3 regions of the Paenibacillus canaveralius genome follow, and region 3 is predicted to be linked to each of the others. Evidence: riboswitches for the same ligand, from Rfam matches in the RefSeq annotation. Region 3 holds a riboswitch; each other region holds the start of a gene.
The links. Region 3 has a riboswitch for cobalamin ahead of ABC395_RS25010 (energy-coupling factor ABC transporter permease). Riboswitches for the same ligand answer to the same signal wherever they lie in the genome.
Positions count from the first base shown of each region.

Region 1: another riboswitch for cobalamin. It lies ahead of metE (5-methyltetrahydropteroyltriglutamate--homocysteine S-methyltransferase); the one in region 3 lies ahead of ABC395_RS25010 (energy-coupling factor ABC transporter permease).
Region 2: another riboswitch for cobalamin. It lies ahead of cobJ (precorrin-3B C(17)-methyltransferase); the one in region 3 lies ahead of ABC395_RS25010 (energy-coupling factor ABC transporter permease).

Region 1 is NZ_JBDFMM010000001.1:2,754,404-2,760,715, reverse strand. It holds gene ABC395_RS12700 (FAD-dependent oxidoreductase) at 1-1,111, opposite strand, end outside; gene ABC395_RS12695 (YolD-like family protein) at 1,222-1,464, opposite strand; gene metE (5-methyltetrahydropteroyltriglutamate--homocysteine S-methyltransferase) at 1,686-3,983, opposite strand; cobalamin riboswitch at 4,167-4,360, opposite strand; gene ABC395_RS12685 (arylamine N-acetyltransferase family protein) at 4,411-5,196, opposite strand; gene ABC395_RS12680 (hypothetical protein) at 5,193-5,345, opposite strand; gene ABC395_RS12675 (ATP-binding protein) at 5,524-6,312, shown strand, end outside.
Region 2 is NZ_JBDFMM010000001.1:4,592,710-4,599,021, forward strand. It holds gene ABC395_RS20765 (sirohydrochlorin chelatase) at 1-460, opposite strand, end outside; gene cobJ (precorrin-3B C(17)-methyltransferase) at 526-2,448, opposite strand; cobalamin riboswitch at 2,799-3,002, opposite strand; gene ABC395_RS20775 (glycoside hydrolase family 13 protein) at 3,095-4,783, opposite strand; gene ABC395_RS20780 (glucose-1-dehydrogenase) at 4,804-5,589, opposite strand; gene ABC395_RS20785 (YjcZ family sporulation protein) at 5,763-5,885, opposite strand; gene ABC395_RS20790 (metallophosphoesterase) at 6,071-6,312, opposite strand, start outside.
Region 3 is NZ_JBDFMM010000001.1:5,520,719-5,527,030, reverse strand. It holds gene ABC395_RS25030 (glutamine--tRNA ligase/YqeY domain fusion protein) at 1-437, shown strand, start outside; gene ABC395_RS25025 (energy-coupling factor ABC transporter ATP-binding protein) at 587-1,459, opposite strand; gene cbiQ (cobalt ECF transporter T component CbiQ) at 1,456-2,265, opposite strand; gene ABC395_RS25015 (energy-coupling factor ABC transporter substrate-binding protein) at 2,262-2,549, opposite strand; gene ABC395_RS25010 (energy-coupling factor ABC transporter permease) at 2,546-3,313, opposite strand; cobalamin riboswitch at 3,592-3,793, opposite strand; gene ABC395_RS25005 (permease) at 4,027-5,085, opposite strand; gene ABC395_RS25000 (phospholipase D family protein) at 5,193-6,312, opposite strand, start outside.

The DNA.
Region 1 (6,312 bases), 2.8 Mb from region 3:
TCCCCCACTTCTTGTAACCCGTGGCGACATACAGATTCGGATAGTCATCAAGCTCCTGCCCGATATATGGGATCGTGTCGAGCGTGTACAGGTCTTGGGCCGACCAGCGGTACGCGATTTCTTTCACCCCGAAAGTTTCCCTGGCGAATTTCTCAAGCGCCTCGTAATATTGGAACGTACAGATGCCTTGTCCCGTCTTGTGGCCTTCCCCGCCCACGATTACCATCGGCTCTCCGTTAACCAGCACGGATCTCAGCGAACGCTTCGGCTTATCTGCGCTGAGGTACATGCCACCGGGATAACGCTTGTCTGTTTTGACGGCGAGTACGTAAGAACGCTCCGCATGAAGGCGCGCGAAGTACAGCCCGTGCAGATTGTTAAAAGGAAAATGGGAAGCGGACACGACATGCGGGCTGCTGACGGTAAACCCTCCGCTTGTTTTGAGAACGGACGGACTTCCCGGCTCGTAGCCGGTTACGGTCGTTTCCTCGTAAATCCGTCCCCCTTTCCGCACAATTTGTTCCGCCAGATGCGTAAGAAACGGGACGGGATTATACTGGGCCTGATCTTTCATCACGACCGCGCCTTTCGTCTCGAAAGGCAGGGCCGTTTTTTCCACATAAGCCCCGGGAATTCCCAGTCTCTCGTATGCCTCGTATTCCTTGAACACTTTGTGCAGGGAGGATTCGTTCTCCGTGTACACGATAGCATCCTGCTCTTCGAACTGACAGCGGATGTCGTGTGCCTTGACGAGATGACGGACGAACTGCAGAGCGTCACGGTTCGCTTCATAATAAAGCCGTGCCTTTTCCTCACCGAAATCGGTCATATACTGATCGTAGATCAAATCGTGCTGGGCCGTAATTTTAGCTGTCGTATATCCGGTCGTCCCGTGTAAAATACGGCCCGCGTTCAGAACCGCGACCTTCAAGCCTTTCATGGCCAGCAGGTAGGCCGTCGTCAAACCCGTTATCCCTGCGCCGACGATAGCGGCGTCCACCCGGATATTTTCGTTCAGCCTGGAATAAGAGGGAATCTTCGCGGAAGCCAGCCAGTACGATTCCGGAAACTGGGGAAAAGCTGCGACTGGTCTTGAGTTGGTTTCGTTCACGTGGATTAGCTCCTTTTACCATTATTCTCCTAACTTCTCCATAGCCGCCTCATTCTATTCGTTCCGCGGCAAAGTAAAAAAGCACCCCGAGGGGTGCTTTGAAGCGTAAATCAGGCGTTATCCACCTGCATAATGTCCATAAAAGGAACTTTCGTCAGCTGTTCGCCGTCCTGAACATGGACGAGTCTCGTCCGGGGATCCATGACCGTAATTCTGCCGTAGACCTGCTCTTCCCAGCCCCATACCGTAAGAAGAATCAAAGAATCTTCGTTCTTGGCTTCCACCAGCCGGTTGCCCAGTTCTTCCAGCTCAAACTCATCCCGGGTCGGACGTTTTACTTTTGCCTTAGCCATGATACCTCCTGAATGACGGTCTTACCTTTTGCCGTTTATCCTCCTATCTTACCATGTTTACGGGTTTCTTCCAACAGGTTGGAAACTCACTCTCGCGCTTTCTTCTCTTCCCGCTAAAAAAGCCTCTGCCCGGTGCTTCGCCGGACAAAGGCTCGAATTTCGGAATGGCTTTAGGTTCTACGAGGCTCGGGCCGGGGCGGTCGGACCTTGGTTCAGCTCGGTCAGCCTTGAGAAACCGCCATCGTTACCCGGCTCTGTTTGGCGGCCGCAACCATGTTGCGCAGGGCGGCCACGGTTTCTTGGGCGGCTCTCGTTTTGAGTCCGCAGTCGGGATTGATCCAGAACAGCTGCGGGTCGAGGACGCGCAGCGCCCGCTCGATCATGCTTGCCATTTCTTCGACGGAAGGAACTCTGGGACTGTGAATGTCGTAGACACCCAGACCGATTCCTTTCTCATACGTGTTCTGCTCGAAGCTTTGGATCAGCTCACCGTGGCTGCGGGATGTTTCGATGGAGATGACATCGGCGTCCATGTCTCTGATAGATCCGATCATGTCGTGGAATTCGCAGTAACACATATGCGTATGAATTTGCGTCGTGGCCCGGACGTTCGCCGTCGTGCTGCGGAAGGCGTTGACCGCCCAGTCGAGATAAACCCGGTGCTCATCTTTCTTGAGAGGAAGTCCTTCGCGGACAGCGGGCTCGTCGATTTGGATCATTTCGATTCCCGCTTCTTCGAGAGCATTCACTTCCTTACCCAGCGCGAGGGCAATCTGGTAGGCCACCACTTCTCTGGACAAGTCGTCCCGGACGAACGACCAGTTGAGAATCGTGACCGGTCCGGTCAGCATTCCTTTCACGGGACGCGGCGTGAGCGACTGGGCGTAGACCGTTTCTTCGACGGTCATCGGCCGGGTAAAGGCCACATCGCCGTAAATAACCGGCGGTTTTACGCAGCGCGATCCGTAGGACTGCACCCAGCCGCTGCGCGTGAAAGCGAAGCCGTCCAGCTTTTCGCCGAAAAATTCCACCATATCCGTCCGTTCGAATTCCCCGTGAACGAGGACATCCAGGTCCAGCTCCTCCTGCAGTTTCATCCATTTGCCGATTTCGCTCCGGATAAACGCTTTATACTGCTCGTCCGTCCATTCCGCTTTTCTCCATTTGGACCGAGCCTGTCTCACTTCCGCCGTCTGCGGAAAGCTTCCGATCGTCGTCGTCGGCAGAAAAGGCAGCTTCCACTTTTCACGCTGCAGAGCCCGGCGCTCGCCGAAGGCCGCGCCGCGCGCCGCCGGTACCTTCTGAAGCCGCAAAGCGGCCGCCTGCACGTCTTTGTTGCCGCGGGCTTCGGATGACCGGAGGGCGGCAAGCGCTTGTTCATTCTGCCGCAGCGCTTCGTCGGTTTCCGCCGCCGGGGATACCGCCGCTTTCGCCAGCAGAACGATTTCCTCCAGCTTCTCGTCCGCGAAGGCAAGAGCGTCTCTCAGCACCGGTTCCAGCTTGTCTTCGTGAACGGTGGACACCGGCACATGCAGCAGGCTGCAGGACGTCTGGACGATCACCCGTTCCTCGGGAACGACGGCTAAAATGTCTTGAAGCGTATTCAGCTTCTCCTTCAGATCGGAACGCCAAATATTGCGGCCGTCCACTATACCCGCTCCCAAAACTTTGCTGTCGGGAAATCCTTCGCTCTTCAGAAGTTTCAGTGTCTTCTCGCCGCCGTGCACGAAATCAAGCCCGATCCCGCTTACGGGCAGCCGTACGACCCTGTCGTAATGTTCCACGGATTCGAAGTAGGTCTGGAGCATAATGTTCAGCCCCGGAGCCGCCTCGGTCAAAGCTTTGTAGATCCGCTCGATCCGTTCCATATCGCCGGCGCTTACGTTAGTCGACAGCACCGGTTCGTCGATCTGCACCCATTCGGCGCCTTCGCGCTCCAGCTCTTTCAGCACTTGGCCGTACAGCGGAAGCAGCCGGTCGATCCAGGCATCGGTTTCCGTATCCACATATCCTTTGGACAATTTCAGAAACGTAAACAGTCCGAGCAGAACGGGCTTGCCCTCGATTCCGAGCGTCTCCTTCGCTTCGCGATAAGCTTTAAGAGGCTTGTTCTCGACCAGCTTCGGCTCGGCGCCTTGAAGTTCCGGCACGATATAATGATAGTTGGTGTTGAACCACTTCGTCATTTCGCACGCGGCCGCTCCCTCTTCCCCTCTCGCCATCGCGTAGTAGGTGCGCAGAGATACTTCACCGCCCTCGTAAGCGAACCGGTCGGGTACGATGCCGAACATCACGGCCGTATCCAGCACATGGTCGTATCCCGTAAAATCGTTGACCGCGATAAGCCCGATACCCTTTTCCCGCTGATTGCGCAAAATTCCCAAACGGATTTCCGCCAGCTTCCCCGTCAGCTCCTCTTCGCCGATTTTGCCGGCCCAGTAAGACTCCAGCGCCTTCTTCCATTCACGTCCCGCTCCGATCCTCGGGTATCCCAAACTGCTGCTTGTCAATGCGTTCATGATCTTGACCTCCTGATAGTCGCTTGAATTGGATGTTTGCATAAGTTCTCTGTTTCGTTGCTTTTTTAACTGATCAAATAAAAAAAGGACGTCATTATCCCGAAGCAGACAAGGATAAAGACGCCCTCTGTTTGTATATACAGCGGCCCGTACTTTAACACCTCCCTATCTCCCGTAGGTAAAGCAGTGCTGTCAGAACAGGCAGGTCTCCTGGCTCCAGAATCATCATCTTCGGCTGCCTTCCCGGTCTAAGACCAGTGGCATGTTCGCCTTGACTCCTCTGTTACAGTGGCGGGACCGCGCCGGTTTTTCACCGGACTTCCCTTTTAAGCTCCAGTTCCCCCGAGGGGCTGGGCACCTATTCCCAACATATTCAATTGGTTAACTTAGAAATGACTATACACAACGCGGCATGTTTATGCAAGCTTTATTCCGCCGGAATGCCGAAATGGGTCAGCAGAGCTTCCTTGTAGGCGGCATCGTTTTCAGGGATGAACGTCTGCACGCCTTCGGAGGTGAAAAGCTTGAACTCCTTGCCCGACACCGAATTTCGTCCTTCCCGGGTCCGGATGGCTACCATCGCATTTTTTGTGAAAATGGAGTCCGGGCTGTGCTCGCACCAAAAACTGGCCATGACAAAATCTTTGGGCAGTTGAGGCTCTTCGGTGAACGAGTAGATGCGTCTCCAGCTTCCATGGTGCTTCTCGGAAAGCACCCAGCCGAATACGGGGTCCCGTTCCATGACGTATTGCTCCTCGCCCTGCCGCTGCTCCACCTTCTCGGCAAGACGGACGGGTCTTCTCGGCACTATGCCCCCGACGCCAACGTCGCATAAGTAGCTGACTCCTTCCGCTTCCACTTTCAGCACGTGATGGCGGCGTTTTGGCGGCAGCTCCGTCTCGTCCCGCCAGAACCGGGCGACATAATCGGTCACGGGGTAACCGAGCTGGCGCAGCAGCCAGCCGAACAGGGCGTTCAGCTCGAAGCAGTAGCCGCCCCGCCGCCGCTCGACGATTTTGTGGCATAAATGTTTTATGTCCAGTGACAGCGGAACACCGTTCAGAATATCCAGATTTTCATACGGAACGGTGTGCAGGTGGAGCTCCTGCAGCCTGGCAAGCGCTTCCTGACTGCCATCCAGCGGCCCTTCGTAACCGATCCGGTTGAGATACGCCTCCACTTCAGGTTTTAAAGCTTCTCTGTCGGTTTTCATGAGATATCCTCCTTTACGGCATCCTCGCAAACCGTGATTTCTTTGGTGCGCAGATTCACGATACGGCTGCGTACATCGCATTTCGAGATGAACAGCGGTTCGCCGTGCAGATTCCGCTCCAGCTTAGGCTGGCTGACGAGTATTTTCATTCTCAACACCTCCGGCTTGTTCTGAAAAGATTCAACAACTTGGTGAAATAATCCTCCATGTTCACCAATATTTGATGATTTTCCGCCCGGGCGGCATCATTATTTATTGCATTATCTGCCAGAGAACTCCATAATAGGAATCTGAGTTCTTTTTTCTTTCAGAAAGAGAGTGCGGCCCGTGAAAGATATCCTTGTCCATTTGTTCATCATGACATTTCCTCCTCATATTTATCAGATTTTTATGCTAACCCGATTTTACAAAAGAGAAAAAATCCGGAACCGGTTTCTGATGGGAATCCTGATGGGATTTTCCGGCATTTTCAGCATAAGTTATCCGGTCATGTACCTCGTTCCCGATTTTTATTGGGATTTAAGAGGCGTTCCTCTTCTGCTCGCTTTTATGTACGGAGGGTACTACGGCGGGTTTACGGCGCTCGGGATGATGCTCATTTTTCATGGGGTCATGTTCCCGTCTTTCGGCGTTTCGGACGTCATTCTCTATGCGGCCGGCTTTGTTCCCATTCTGCTGAGGGCAAGATTCTTCTACCAGTATCCTTCACGCAAAAAAATCGCCCTGTCGCTCTTGTACGCGGGCATCGGCACCGCCGCTTTGCTCCTCTGGCTGTCTTACATCGTTTCGCATCACGGTTTTGTCTGGAAGGACCTGCTGCCGCAGGTAAGTCTTCTTACAGTCGTACAGCTCCTGCTGCCGGTTCTGCTCATCCTGTGGTTTCAGCATATGCTCCGACATGACCAGATGAGTATCGAGATCCAGAAAGCCGAGAAGCTCCAGCATCTAAGCGATCTGGCCGCGAGCGTCGCTCACGAGATCCGCAATCCGCTTCAAGTGACGCGCGGTTATATCCAGATTTCTCAGAAGGAAGCCGACGAGAAGCTTGGCCGCTATTTAAACATCGCTATCGGTGAACTCGATCAGGCCGAGAAAATCATCTCTGAATTTCTCCTG
Region 2 (6,312 bases), 930 kb from region 3:
GACGGGAAATCTTGAACAGCTCGCTGTTCGCATCGGGGTCGCTGCTTCCGCGTCCGACAACAAGCACGGCGGTGTCTCCCGGCGTCTCTTCGCGGAAACGGTCCGCTCCGCCCAATCTAGCCGTCATGATGTCGACTACGCCCTCATGTACGCCGATCGGCCGGCCATAAATGAACTGCACGCCCGGGTAGCGCTCTTTCGCTTCGTCAATGGCACCCGGAATATGAATTTTGGCATGACCGGCGGAAAATAAAATGATCGGCACCACCGCAATCCGTGTGGCTCCCCGGTTGACGCAGGTTTGTATGCCTTGCGAAATAGTCGGTTTTTCCAGCTCCAGAAAACAGGTTTCGATAATGCCCTGTTCCATCGATTCGGCGAGCCGGTTTACAAACGCCCGGACCTCGCTGTTTCCTTCCGCGTCACGGCTTCCGTGACCTACAAACAGTACCGCATCCATCGGTTCTGCCTCCTTTTTTGTATACCTGTATTTGAAATGAAAGCCTCTTATTTAAGGAATGATCGTTAATCTCCGCACAAAGCGTTTTCGATTTGAAAAGCGGGGACTTCCCGGTGCCGGTAGCCCTCCAGCTCTTTTACGCGGGCAAAAAACTTGTGGAACCGTTCGTTCGGGTGCCCTTCGTCCCGGTATCTGGCGACGATCCGTTCGATGGTCTCGACCAGCTTGTCCGGCTCGATGCCTTCCGCAACGGGCTGCGCCGCGTGGGCATTGCGGCCGACGGTCTTTCCGCCGAGGAACAAATCGAACTTCTCCCGGCGGTACACGATGCCGATGTCCTCCTTCACCGCCCCGTAGCAGGCCATTCCGCAGCCGTTGAAGCCGATTTTCATCTCTTTGGGTACGGCCGTCCCGCCCAGAAGATCGTGAAGTTCCTCCGCATACGGCACCGCGTCCCCCTTGTCCATATTGCAGAAGTCGCAGGCTTTGACCTGAACCACATCGCCGACCGGAGCCAGCAGAAGCCCTTCGCCGCGAAGCCGTTTCGTCACGGTATCGGGATCGTCGGTCCGCAGCTTGACGAGAAGCTGGTGATGGGGGGTATACTCCATCGTTCCTTTATCGCCGACGGCCTCGGCGAGGACCATCAGCTGTTTGGCGGTCAGGTTTTTGTTCGCAAGACCGGGACTGACGGCGAACTCGAGAATAGCCTGCTGACGGAAAAAACCGCTCGGGGAAGCGGAAGCAGCCGGCCCGCCGGGCTCGCCCGTAACGAGACGGAGGGCTTCCTCCGCAAGCTCAAAAGCAGTCGGAGCGGCAGACCGTGCGGGTGCGGCAGGCGGACGGACCGCCACGGCAACCGCCGAGTCCTCATACTCCCCGGTAACCGCTGACGTATCGTACGCGGAGCGTGTGCCGGCCGCTTGTGTGCGGACCGGCAAATCTTCGCGGCCGTAGTCTTCGGCCGTGCCGGTCCCCTCGGCTTCCGGGCTGTATTCGCCGTATCCGTCGTCCCCGTATTCGTCCTCGTCGAAGAGGGACGGCAGACCGGTGTCCCGCGCTTCATCCGGCCGCAAAGCGGCATCGGACTGTTCCTCCGAGGCACAAGCGGATTCCTTGCCCTCCAAGGCCGGCGTGTCTTCCGCGCCGGTTTCCCCATCCTGCTCCAGAGCCCACGGCTCGGCCTCCCGCCGAAGACGCTCATGAGGACGCAGGGGCTGGATATCGCTGTCCAGCGTATACTTGCGCTGATAGCCCCGCGGCGTAATCATGAGCCCTTCATAGTTGCGGGTCGCGGAGTTGCCGATGATCACCGTGGTGAGCATGCCGATGTCATGCTCCAGCATCTCCGCAAGCGTCGTCAGCACGACGTGCTCCCTGTCGCGGTAGGCGCTTTTGACGATACCTACCGGGGTATCCGGAGAGCGGTGCTTCAGCAAAATCTGCTGCGTCTCCACGATCTGCCGTGTCCGCCTCCCGCTCCGAGGGTTGTACAGCGCAATGACGAAATCGGCGGATGCGGCCGCCTCGACTCTGCGCCGGATGAGATCCCAAGGCGTCAGGTGATCGCTGAGGCTGATCGTGCACGCGTCGTGCATCACGGGGGCTCCCAGCAGCGAAGCGCATGAGTTGATGGCCGAGATGCCGGGTACGATTTCGACCTCGACTCCCCCGTCGGGCTTCCAGCCTTTCTCGATCAGCACCTCGTACACGAGACCCGCCATGCCGTATACACCCGCATCGCCGCTCGATATGACGGCTACCTTGCGTCCGGCCTCCGCCTGTCTGACGGCTTCCTGCGCGCGGCTTACTTCCTCGGTCATGCCCGTACGCACGACCTGTTTGCCGTCGATCAGGCTGCGGATCAGATCCACGTAAGTGTTATAGCCAATAATGACTTCGCTTTCCGAAATCGCCTCGCGTGCGCGTTTTGTAATATGGGCTTCGTCTCCGGGGCCAAATCCGATGATAAGCAGTTTACCGGCCATTCCCATTCCTCCTCTTCGCTGTAAAGAAAGCTGCGGCGCTTACGCCCGGCAGCCGCTATCGTTCGATCCGGCTTTTCTACAGACAGACCTTTGTATATACACGTCGGTGCCTTCCGGCATACCCGCCGTTCCCCTTTTCATCCCGTCCGGGCCATAAAAAAAAGCATTTCCATCCTCCTTGGATAGAAATGCTTCGAACTTTCGAGCCATTCAGCGGGAAAATCCCGCATATGCTTCCAACCCGTACAGACCGCCGGTCCGCGGGCTGTCTTGTATGACCCGGGTCCGGCAAGCCGCTGCTGGCAGCGATTCAGCCGTTCTCAACACCTCCCTAAATCCTCGTAGGTTATCTAGTGTTATTCAAACAGGCAGGTCTCCTGGCTCGGAGCTTTCTTCGGCGCCTTCCCGGATAAATCCAGTGACGTTGATGCCGAAAAAATTTTTTCCCTGCAATGCGGGGAGCTCCTTACAGTGGCGGGTCCGCGTCGGTCTTTCACCGAACTTCCCGTTTTAAGCGAAACCCTGTTCTTACGGACTGTCTGATCCGTTCGAATGGGCTCCGCACCTGTTTTTACCATATTCGATTGTGTTCTGTTCATCATAACATCCGGTCAAAGAACTTGTCTATGCCGATAAAACGGTCACCTCAGCCGAGCCGATAAACCCTCGCTTCGTAAGGCCGCAGCTTGAGGACCCCGATATCTTCGCCGGAGACGGGATCGTAATTCGAAATCAGAAGCTCCGCGTCCTTCCCCTCCCCCAGCTCCTCCGGCCACGAAAACTCCGGCGTTCCGCCGAAAAAGTTCAGCACGACCAGCAGCTTCTCCCCGTCCAGCGTCCGCGTGTACGCATAAATTTCCGTGTCCAGCGGAAGCAGCAGCTTATACTCGCCGTATACGGCGACGGGGTGCTTTCTGCGAAGCGCGATCAGGCTCCGGTAATAGTGGTAGATGGAATCGGGATCGGCTGCCGCTGCGGCCGCGTTAATCTCGCGGTAGTTCCGGTTGACCTTCATCCACGGCTCCCCTGTCGTAAACCCCGCGTTAGCCGTACCGTCCCACTGCATGGGGGTGCGGGCGTTGTCCCGGCTTTTTTTCCAGATGGCCTTCATGATTTCGTCCTGGGGTTTGCCGAGCAGCTCCGCCTGCTTGTAGTAATTGATCGTTTCCACATCGCGGTAATCGCCGATCAGATCGAACGCGACATTGGTCATGCCGATTTCTTCCCCTTGAAAAATATACGGCGTCCCCTCCAGCGTCAGAAGAAACGTGGCCAGCATTTTGGCGGACTCCACCCGGTACCGGCCGTCATTTCCGAACCTCGAAACGGGGCGGGGCTGATCGTGATTGCCGAGATAGTTGGCGTTCCATCCTTTATCGTGAAGGACCGTCTGCCAGCGGCTCATCACCTTTTTCAGCTCCGGCAGGGTCCACGGCTTCGACTCCCATTTGCCCGTCCCGGCGGAAGCCGCATCCAGATTCATATGCTCGAACTGGAAAACCATGTTCAGCTCGTGGCGCTCGTCCCCCACGTATTCCAGTGCCTGCTCCGGACCGAGTCCGGACGTTTCGCCCACCGTCATGATGTCATAATCGAAAAGCACCTGGTCATGAAGCTTTTGCAGCAGCGTATGTACCTTCTCCAGATTGGAAAAAAGCTGATAAGCCTGCACGACGGGCAGATGCTTGGGATTATCGGCATCCGGCAGCCCCTGCGCTTTTACGATATGAGCGATGGCATCGAAGCGGAAACCGTCGACTCCTTTGCCGAGCCACCAATGCACCATCCGGAACAGCTCATCGACCATCGCCTCGTTCTCCCAGTTGAGGTCGGGCTGATGCTTCGAATACAGATGCATGTAATACTCGTCCGTCTCCGCGTCGTGCTCCCAAACGCTTCCGCTGAAGTAAGACTCCCAGTTGTTCGGAAAAAGTCCCTTTTCCCCCTGCCTCCAGATGTAATAGTCCCGTTTGGGGTTATCCCGGGAAGAGCGCGATTCTTTAAACCAGGCATGCTCGTCCGAGGTATGGTTCAGCACAAGATCCATCATGATTTTCAGACCGCGCTTGCGCGCTTCCGCAAGAAGCTCATCGAAATCCTCCATGGTGCCGTACTGCGGATCAATTTCATAATAATCGCTGATATCATAGCCGTTGTCGGCACCCGGCGAGCTGTAAATGGGACACAGCCAGAGGACGTTGACTCCCAGCTCCGCAAGATAATCAAGCTTGGAAATAATCCCGCGCAGGTCTCCACGGCCGTCCCCGTCCGAATCCTTGAAGCTGGACGGATAAATTTGATACACGACACTTTCTTTCCACCACGTTTTGTTCAAGTGAATCCCTCCTCTCTCTGTCAGCCTTTTCCTCCCTGGAACGACGGATACTTGGTCATTCCTCCGTCCGCAAACAGCGTAATGCCGGTGACATAGCTGGACTCCGACGATGCCAGCCAGGCGGCTACGGCCGCAATCTCTTCCGGTTTGCCGATATATCCCATCGGAATCAGGGCTTCCACACCGGCGCGCGCCTCCTCGTCGGCGAATTTCGTTTCGTTGATGGGCGTATTGATGGCCCCCGGTCCGATATTGTTCACCCGGATCCCTTTGGGCGCGAATTCCAGCGCCAGCGTTTCGGTCATCATTTTGATACCGCCCTTGCTCGCCGCATAATGGACGAAATGGGGCCACGGGATCATTTCGTGCACACTTGAAATGTTGATGACGGCCCCTCTGATTTCATGTTCCAGCATATAGGAAATAGCTTCCCGGCTGCCGAGAAACGCCCCGGTCAGGTTCACGTCCAGCACTTTGCGCCAATCGTCGGCGGACAGTTCCTGAGAAGGGACTTCATTCTCGATTCCAGCGTTGTTAATCATCACGTCCAAAGACCCGAAATGTTCGTGTGCGGCTTCGACAAGCTTCTTCACGTCCTCTTCTTTCGTCACGTCTCCCCGGAGCGCCAGCGCCCTGCCACCCGCGCCTTCCACTTCTTCGATCAAAGCGGGAATGCTTTCCTCGTGGCTCAAATAATTGATCAGAACATTCGCTTTCTCTTGGCCGAAACGGACGGCGGCCGCTCTTCCTATCCCCGTGGACGCTCCTGTAATGACAATCGTCTTTCCTTCCAGATCCTTGTACATGGCGTTACCTCCTGAATGTCGGAATGCGGGCCTTATTGAAGACCTCCACCTTACTTACACGTTTCGGAAGGAAAAAACACATAAAAAAAGAACAAACCCCGGCTCTAAAAAGCCTGGAGTTTGTTCATGAACGTTTACCGCCGTTGATCCGGCCGCCGGAACTTATAAGAGAATTAGTACAGGAATGCGCGGGAAATGATAACCAGCAGAATAAACAGAACCAGAATTGCACCCGCGCTCGTACCTATGCCCACGGGTTTTCCACAGCCTACGCCTACTCCTCCGTAATAACCCATCTTTCGTATCCCCTCTCGGTGAGTTATTGTCTTACCGTACACTATATGTGGGTGCGAAAAGATGGAGTGGACGTCAGCCCGCATTCGTTCAAAATGAACGCTATTCCGCCGGAGCCTACTCCAGGTTCTACTGGGGGGATTCTACTGAGGGGTTCTGCTGGCGGTCCTTTGGGGAGTCAGCGGAGTTACAGACGCTTTTTTAACGTGAGCACCGTCAGTTCCGGCCGGCACCAGAACCTCACGGGGTGCAGGGTCATCCCTATCCCCCGGTTCGTATACACGTGAAGCTTGCCGCCGCCGAGTTTGTATAAGCCGTCGACGTACTTGCGGCCGTACATCGGCGTCGTAATCGCGCCGTAGAAAGGCAGCCGCACCTGCCCGCCGTGGCTGTGCCCGGACAGCTGCATATCGACCGGTGCCTTCAGCG
Region 3 (6,312 bases):
TGAAGCACGCCTACTTCATCAAATGCGAAGAAGCGGTTAAGGATGAAGCGGGCAACGTGATCGAGCTCCGCTGCACTTACGATCCCGAAACGAAGAGCGGAAGCGGATTTACCGGCCGCAAAGTGAAGGGAACGATTCACTGGGTGGAAGCGAGCCGCGCCGTGCCGGCCGAATTCCGGCTTTACGAGCCGCTGGTCCTGCCGGAACAGGAAGAGAAGGAAGAGGGAAGCACGTTCCTCGACCGGATCAACCCGAATTCCCTGGAGGTTCTGAACGGCTTTGTGGAAGAGAACATGAAGGATGCCGAAGGCGGCGATAAATTCCAGTTCTTCCGCCACGGGTACTTCAATGTCGATCCTAAAGCCTCCACGAAGGATCATCTGGTCTTCAATCTGACCGTATCGCTGAAAAGCTCTTTCGATATCAAGCAGGCTTAAGCCCTGCCGGATGGATAGGGAGCGGGGCCTGCTTAAGGCCCCTTCGCTCTTATGCGCCTCATCTCGCCGGTTGCGGTTTGCGGCCCCATACAAAAAGCAGGTTCAGGAGAGATTCCTGACCTGCTTTTTTTTGTGCCGGCGCAACAAGGCTAGCTCCCGGCGGCCGCCGCTTGAAGCCGGGCCGTGAGCAGCTCGCCGAAGGCGTCGGCGCTCCTCGGCGGTTCGGCGCCTTCCCGCAGCGCGCGGGGAAGGGACTGCCACAGCCGGAGGAGCAGGGGCAGTTCCAGCCCGATGCGTCCGATGGTCTCCGTCTCCGCGAAAACCTGCGCGGGCGGCCCCTGAAGCAGACAAGCGCCCTTGTCCATGACCAGCACCCGGTCCGCCCATGTGTAGGCCAGGTCCATGTCGTGGGTCGCCATGACCACGGTGACGCCGCTCCGCCGGATGTCCGCCAGCTCATCCAGCAGCAGCCGTTCCGACGCGCGGTCGAGATACGCCGTCGGCTCGTCGAGCAGCAGCAGGCTCGGCTCCAGCACGAGAACGCCGGCCAGGGTGACGCGCTTCTTCTGCCCGAGGCTGAGGTGATGGACAGGGGTATGGGCTAGATGTTCCAGGCCCAATCTTTCCAGCACCGCCCCGGTCCGGGCGCGGATTTCCGGCTCGGGAACGCCGGCGTTCCGCAAGCCGTAGGAGACGTCCTCGTACGGCGTACCGAGAATGAGCTGCTGCTCGGGGTCCTGGAAGACGAGTCCCACCTGTCTGCGCAGCTCCTGCAAATCTTTGCGCTTGTAGGACACAGGGATGCCTTTCCAGCGCACGGTCCCCGATTGCGGCCGGTGAATGCCGACGGCATGCAGGAAGAACGTCGATTTGCCGGAGCCGTTATGTCCGCAAAGCGCGATTTGCTGGCCGGCCGGAAGCGTCAGACTAAGTCCGTCCAAGGCTTTAGTACCGGTGCCGGGATAGCTGTAGACGACGTCCGCCAGTTCCAGAATCGGATTCGGATTCTGATTCGGATTCATGCGAATCCCCTCCATTTCAGCCAAATCTGTGCTGCCGTCAGCATGAGGATTCCCGTCACGCCTTCGGCTTTGTAGCGCCGCGGTACGGGGATCGCTTCATAGGGGGCGAGTTCGATCCGTTCCGTGAAGCCGCGGGAAGTAAGCCCGTAGGCCAGTCCCCGGTAACGCTGCATCGTCCGGCCGAACAGATGGACGATCAGCAGCGCGGTATCCCGCAGGCCGCCCGCGAATCCCTTCTGCCCGCCCCGGCAGCGCTGGGCGGTCCGCATGGCGTGAGCCGTATCGGCCAGCAAAAAAATAAAGCGGTACATAATCAGAGTCAGCTCGATCACGATCTGAGGAACGCGGATTTTTTTCATCACTTGAAGAATTTCCAGCAAAGGCGTCGTGAACAGAACAAATTGCAGACAAGCCAGGCAGGCGGAAACCCGCATAAACAGCTCGGCTGTGCGGGTTAAAGATTCCTTCGTGACGTATACGGTCCACGGACCGGCCGTTCCGATGATCCAACCCGAAGCAAGGGCAGTCCGGGGTTCCGCATGTGCTGAGAATTCGAGCAGGAGAGCCGGGAGGCTGGCCGCGAAGAAGAGCAGGGAACCGCCGTAAACGAGCCAGTAAAGATTGGCCGGGACACGCGCGTAAAGCAGAGACCAAAGTGTCATCCATCCGAACACGGCGGCTTGAACAGGCGGTGCCCCGGCATAGGAAAGCAAAAAGAGGCAGGCGGCAAATCCGCACTTCCAGACGGGAGAGACTCCCCGGAATGCGTTGGCGTAAGAAATCGTGTCAATCCGCTTGAGCATCATGCTTTCGGTTTCGGTTTGGAAGCTCTCCCCTTATACAGGCCGATTACATATCCGATAAAACCGGCCCCGAGCGCGGCCTGCAGCGCGAAAAGCATGCTTTCGGTTTCAGCCGGAGGTTCCATCAGCGATGCGAACCAAGGCTCGTAATCGGGAGCGATTTCTTGAATCGCTTCTTCCGCGGCCCCGTCGGCTCCACCGAACTCTCCTTGGACGAAAACGAGCGGCAGGACGGCAAGGAGGACGACTGCGGCCAGAATCCACACATTCTTTTTCCACGTTTTCATGAACGGTCAGCTCCTTTCAAATTTCGCTGCAGAGCGGAAATTTCATGCGGCGTATAGGCCTGCAGCCAGCTCAGAACCAGTACGGTCAGCAGTCCTTCGCTAATCGCGAGCGGAATCTGAGTAACGGCGAAGATTCCCGCAAATTTGGCAAAAGACGCGAGGATGCCGCCTTCAGCCGCGGGGAATGCCACCGCAAGCTGTACGGAAGTGACCAGATAGGTGGTCAGGTCGGCAAGCGCGGCGCCCGTAAAGACGGAGAGCTTCTGTCTGCCCGTCGATTTGATCATGAGCTTGTACACGGCATAGCCGACGAAAGGGCCCGCTACGGCCATCGAGAATGCGTTGGCGCCCAGTGTCGTAAGACCGCCGTGGGCGAGCAGGAGGGCTTGGAAGAGAAGGACGACGGAGCCGAGCACGCTCATGGGCAGCGGTCCGAACAGGATAGCTCCGAGTCCGGTGCCCGTCGGGTGGGAGCTGCTCCCCGTAACGGAAGGAATTTTCAGGGCGGACAAGACGAATGTAAAGGCGCCGGCCAGGCCGAGCATAAGCTTAAGCTCCGGCGTTTCTTTCGTAATCCGGACCAGAGCGCGGACGCCCAGGATGAAGAAAGGCAGGAAGACGACCCACCAGAATAAGGCCCAGAAGGGCGGCAAAAAGCCCTCCATGATATGCATGGCGTAAGCCGATTCGGGCTCGTTTATCAGGAAAAAGCAGACGAATCCGGCTATGAGCAGGAAAGACGCCAGGGGTTTACGGATGTTCATCGGAAATCCTCCTTTATGATGGGGGCCGCCTTAATGGGCGGTGATGCGGCAGCAGGGGTTCTTGCCCCTGCCGCGTTTTCGGACGCTGATTGTTTACACCGGCGGTCAGGCTGCCGGCTCCGCAAGCTCTTTCCGGTGATTCCGATCCGGCGGTTTCCGGTCCATTTTTCCGCACACAAAAAAAGACATCTTTCCCTTCGTAGGGGAACACGATGCCTTATGCACGCAACAAAAAAAGTTTGCGATCTCAAACACCTCCCTATTCCTCGTAGGTCGTATCAGTGCTGTCAAAACAGGCAGGTCTCCTGGCTCGGGGCTTCCATACCGGCGCCTTCCCGGAACGTTCTGGTTCCAGTGGCTTCTTGCCGGATGTGAATGAGAGTGTTTCCCCTTACAGTGGCGGGACCGCGACGGCATTTCACCGTTCTTCCCTTTTAAATTTTAGAGTGTCTCTAAAATACCCGTTTCCACAAATATGCGGTTTTCCGTGATAATACTACAGGATGTCCCAGACCTTGTCAATCGCGGAAAAGGCAAGATTTTCAAGGCCGGAACGCTGCGGAGAGCGGCTTCGCCAGGCTGTTTTTCCGCGGGATTTGAAATCGCTGTCTTTTAATCGGGCAAAAGAAAAACGAGAGGGGGTAGGCCCGCCCTCTCGCGTATAAGCATTTCTATAAAATTGGATCAAAGTCCGAGCGCCAAAATGGTCGGGCTTATAGAACGAAAATGCCGATCACGCCGGTTAAGATGCCCGTCAGGGCGACCATACCGGCCGTGAACCAGAGCACACGCGCGGGAAAAGCCTTGCGCACCATAATCAGGGAAGGCAGGCTGACGGCGGGCAGCGTCATTATAAGCGCGGCTGCCGGTCCCGTGCCGAGCCCCAGGGCCATCATCGTTTTGGCGATCGGAATTTCCGCGGCGGTCGGGATGACGAACAGGGTGCCGGCCAAAGCCAATCCGATCAAAGCGGCAAGGCTGTTGCCGATCGCGGGGTCAAGAGCCGGGAACAGCCAGGCGCGAAGGGCGCCGAGAATAAACACGGCGATGAAGTAGACGGGCACTACGGTCCAGAACATCGTCCAGAGCGCTTTCAGCCAGCGGACGGCCAATGGACCGGATTGCGGCTGCACAGCCTGTGTTTGTGGAAGCTCGCCTGTCACGGCATCATCCTGCTTAACGAGGCGTTCCGCCCAGTAAGAGACGCCGAACACGAGCACGATTCCCGCGGCAATTCTCAGGATGGCGAATTTCCAGCCGAGCACGAAGCCCATGAAGATGATCGTCGCGGGGTTCAATACCGGGTTGCCGATCCAGAAAGCGAGAGCCGACCCGATGGAGCCCGACTGCTTGCGCATGCCGACCGCTACCGGAGCGGCGCAGCAGGAGCACATCATGCCGGGCATGGCGCTGAGGCCGCCGGCTACCGTGCTGCCGAAGGTGCGCTTGCCGAACACCCGCTTCAGCCAGTCCTGCGGGATGAGCACCTGATGGAGAGACCCGAGGACGATGCCGAGAATAGCGGCTTTCCAGACGGCTTTGAAATAGACCACGGAGTAGTCCCAAGCCGCGGCCAGCGAAGGCTCGGCGGTGCCGGCGAGAATCGACTTTCCGATATCATGCTTGGCGGCCGCGGTAAGCGCTTTGTGGAAGTACGGCTCCCACTTTACGTAAAACAGTCCGCCTATGAGAATGGCGATAAATAAAAAAGGCTTCCAGTAAGCAGTGCGCGGTCTGCTTTTGGTGGAAGCCGGAATTGGAGATGTATTCATGTGAGGTCCCACCTTTCTGAATCCACTTGCAACTATATCATAGTCCCCGTGGAAAAAGAATGGCTTTCTTCTGTCAAAACTCCCAATCCAAGTAGAGAGATAAGGTCTCAGTAAGTCGTAAATCCGAACATATCCTGCAAATGGTAAACGACCCGCTTGAAGCCGACCAGCTTATCTTTATAGGCCGGATAGTCCAAGGAATATTCGGCATCCCGGTTATTCCACAGACGGTCCCAATAACGGTCGAGGTCCTCCGTAATTTTGCTGCCGGCCGGAGCCGTTATTTCCACGTTCGTTTCCAGATTAAGATCGTCGAGATTACGCGGCGTGAAATTGGCGGAGCCCCCGTTAATGACGGCATTGCCTTCCGGATCACGGATATCTATCACCTTCGTATGAAACTGCTCCTGAGCCGTGTTGTACCATTTAACGGCGATTTTGCCGCCGGATTTCTTCCTCAGCTCCGCGGCGACCGGACGGTTCGGAATTCCGGTTTTGCTGTGCCCGAACGCATTCTGGTTCGGATCGAGCAGCAGCTGGATGGATACGCCCCGGGCCGAGGCGTCCAGCAGGGCGTCGATAACCTTGCGGTCGGCGAGATAGAACATGCCCATGCGAATCCGGCTGCCCTCGGGTGCGGCCGAGATAGCGGCGAGGAGGCGGGAGTAGATCTTGCCTTCCGTAAGCAGCCGTACGGTCACGGCGTCCTTAGAGGAAGCCGCCTTTTCTTGCGTGCCGTTTCCGGACGCCTCTTCCGAACGGGCGGATTCTCCGGGTTTATCGCCGCTCTTCGGCTGAAGAAGCCCTGGCCCGCCGGACATCAGGGAAGCGGCCTGCTCCGTGCCGACGACTTCGGAGATGAAGCCCTTGCTTCCCGTTATCTGAAACCCGATATTCGAGTTGTTGAAGCTGGCGTCATGCGGGTTGGCGGACAGCACGAGCGCCGTATTTTCGGTGGCGACGACTTTGCGGTGATTGGCTTTGACATTGAAAAGTTTCAAATAAGAGCGCAGCGTCACCTTGGGAGCGGAATCCGCCAAAGGATTGGGCAGCCAGCCCTTCCCCGACTGTCCGAACCACTGGAGCCCCATGCGCCAGACGGCGGAGTACAGCGGGACGGAGTCTCTGAGCGGGTCCGTGTCCGTAAGTACAACCGCGATACCGGCTGCCTTGAGCCGTTCGAGCTCCGGAGACGGGTGCGAGCCGTAGGTCGTGTTCACTTCGTCG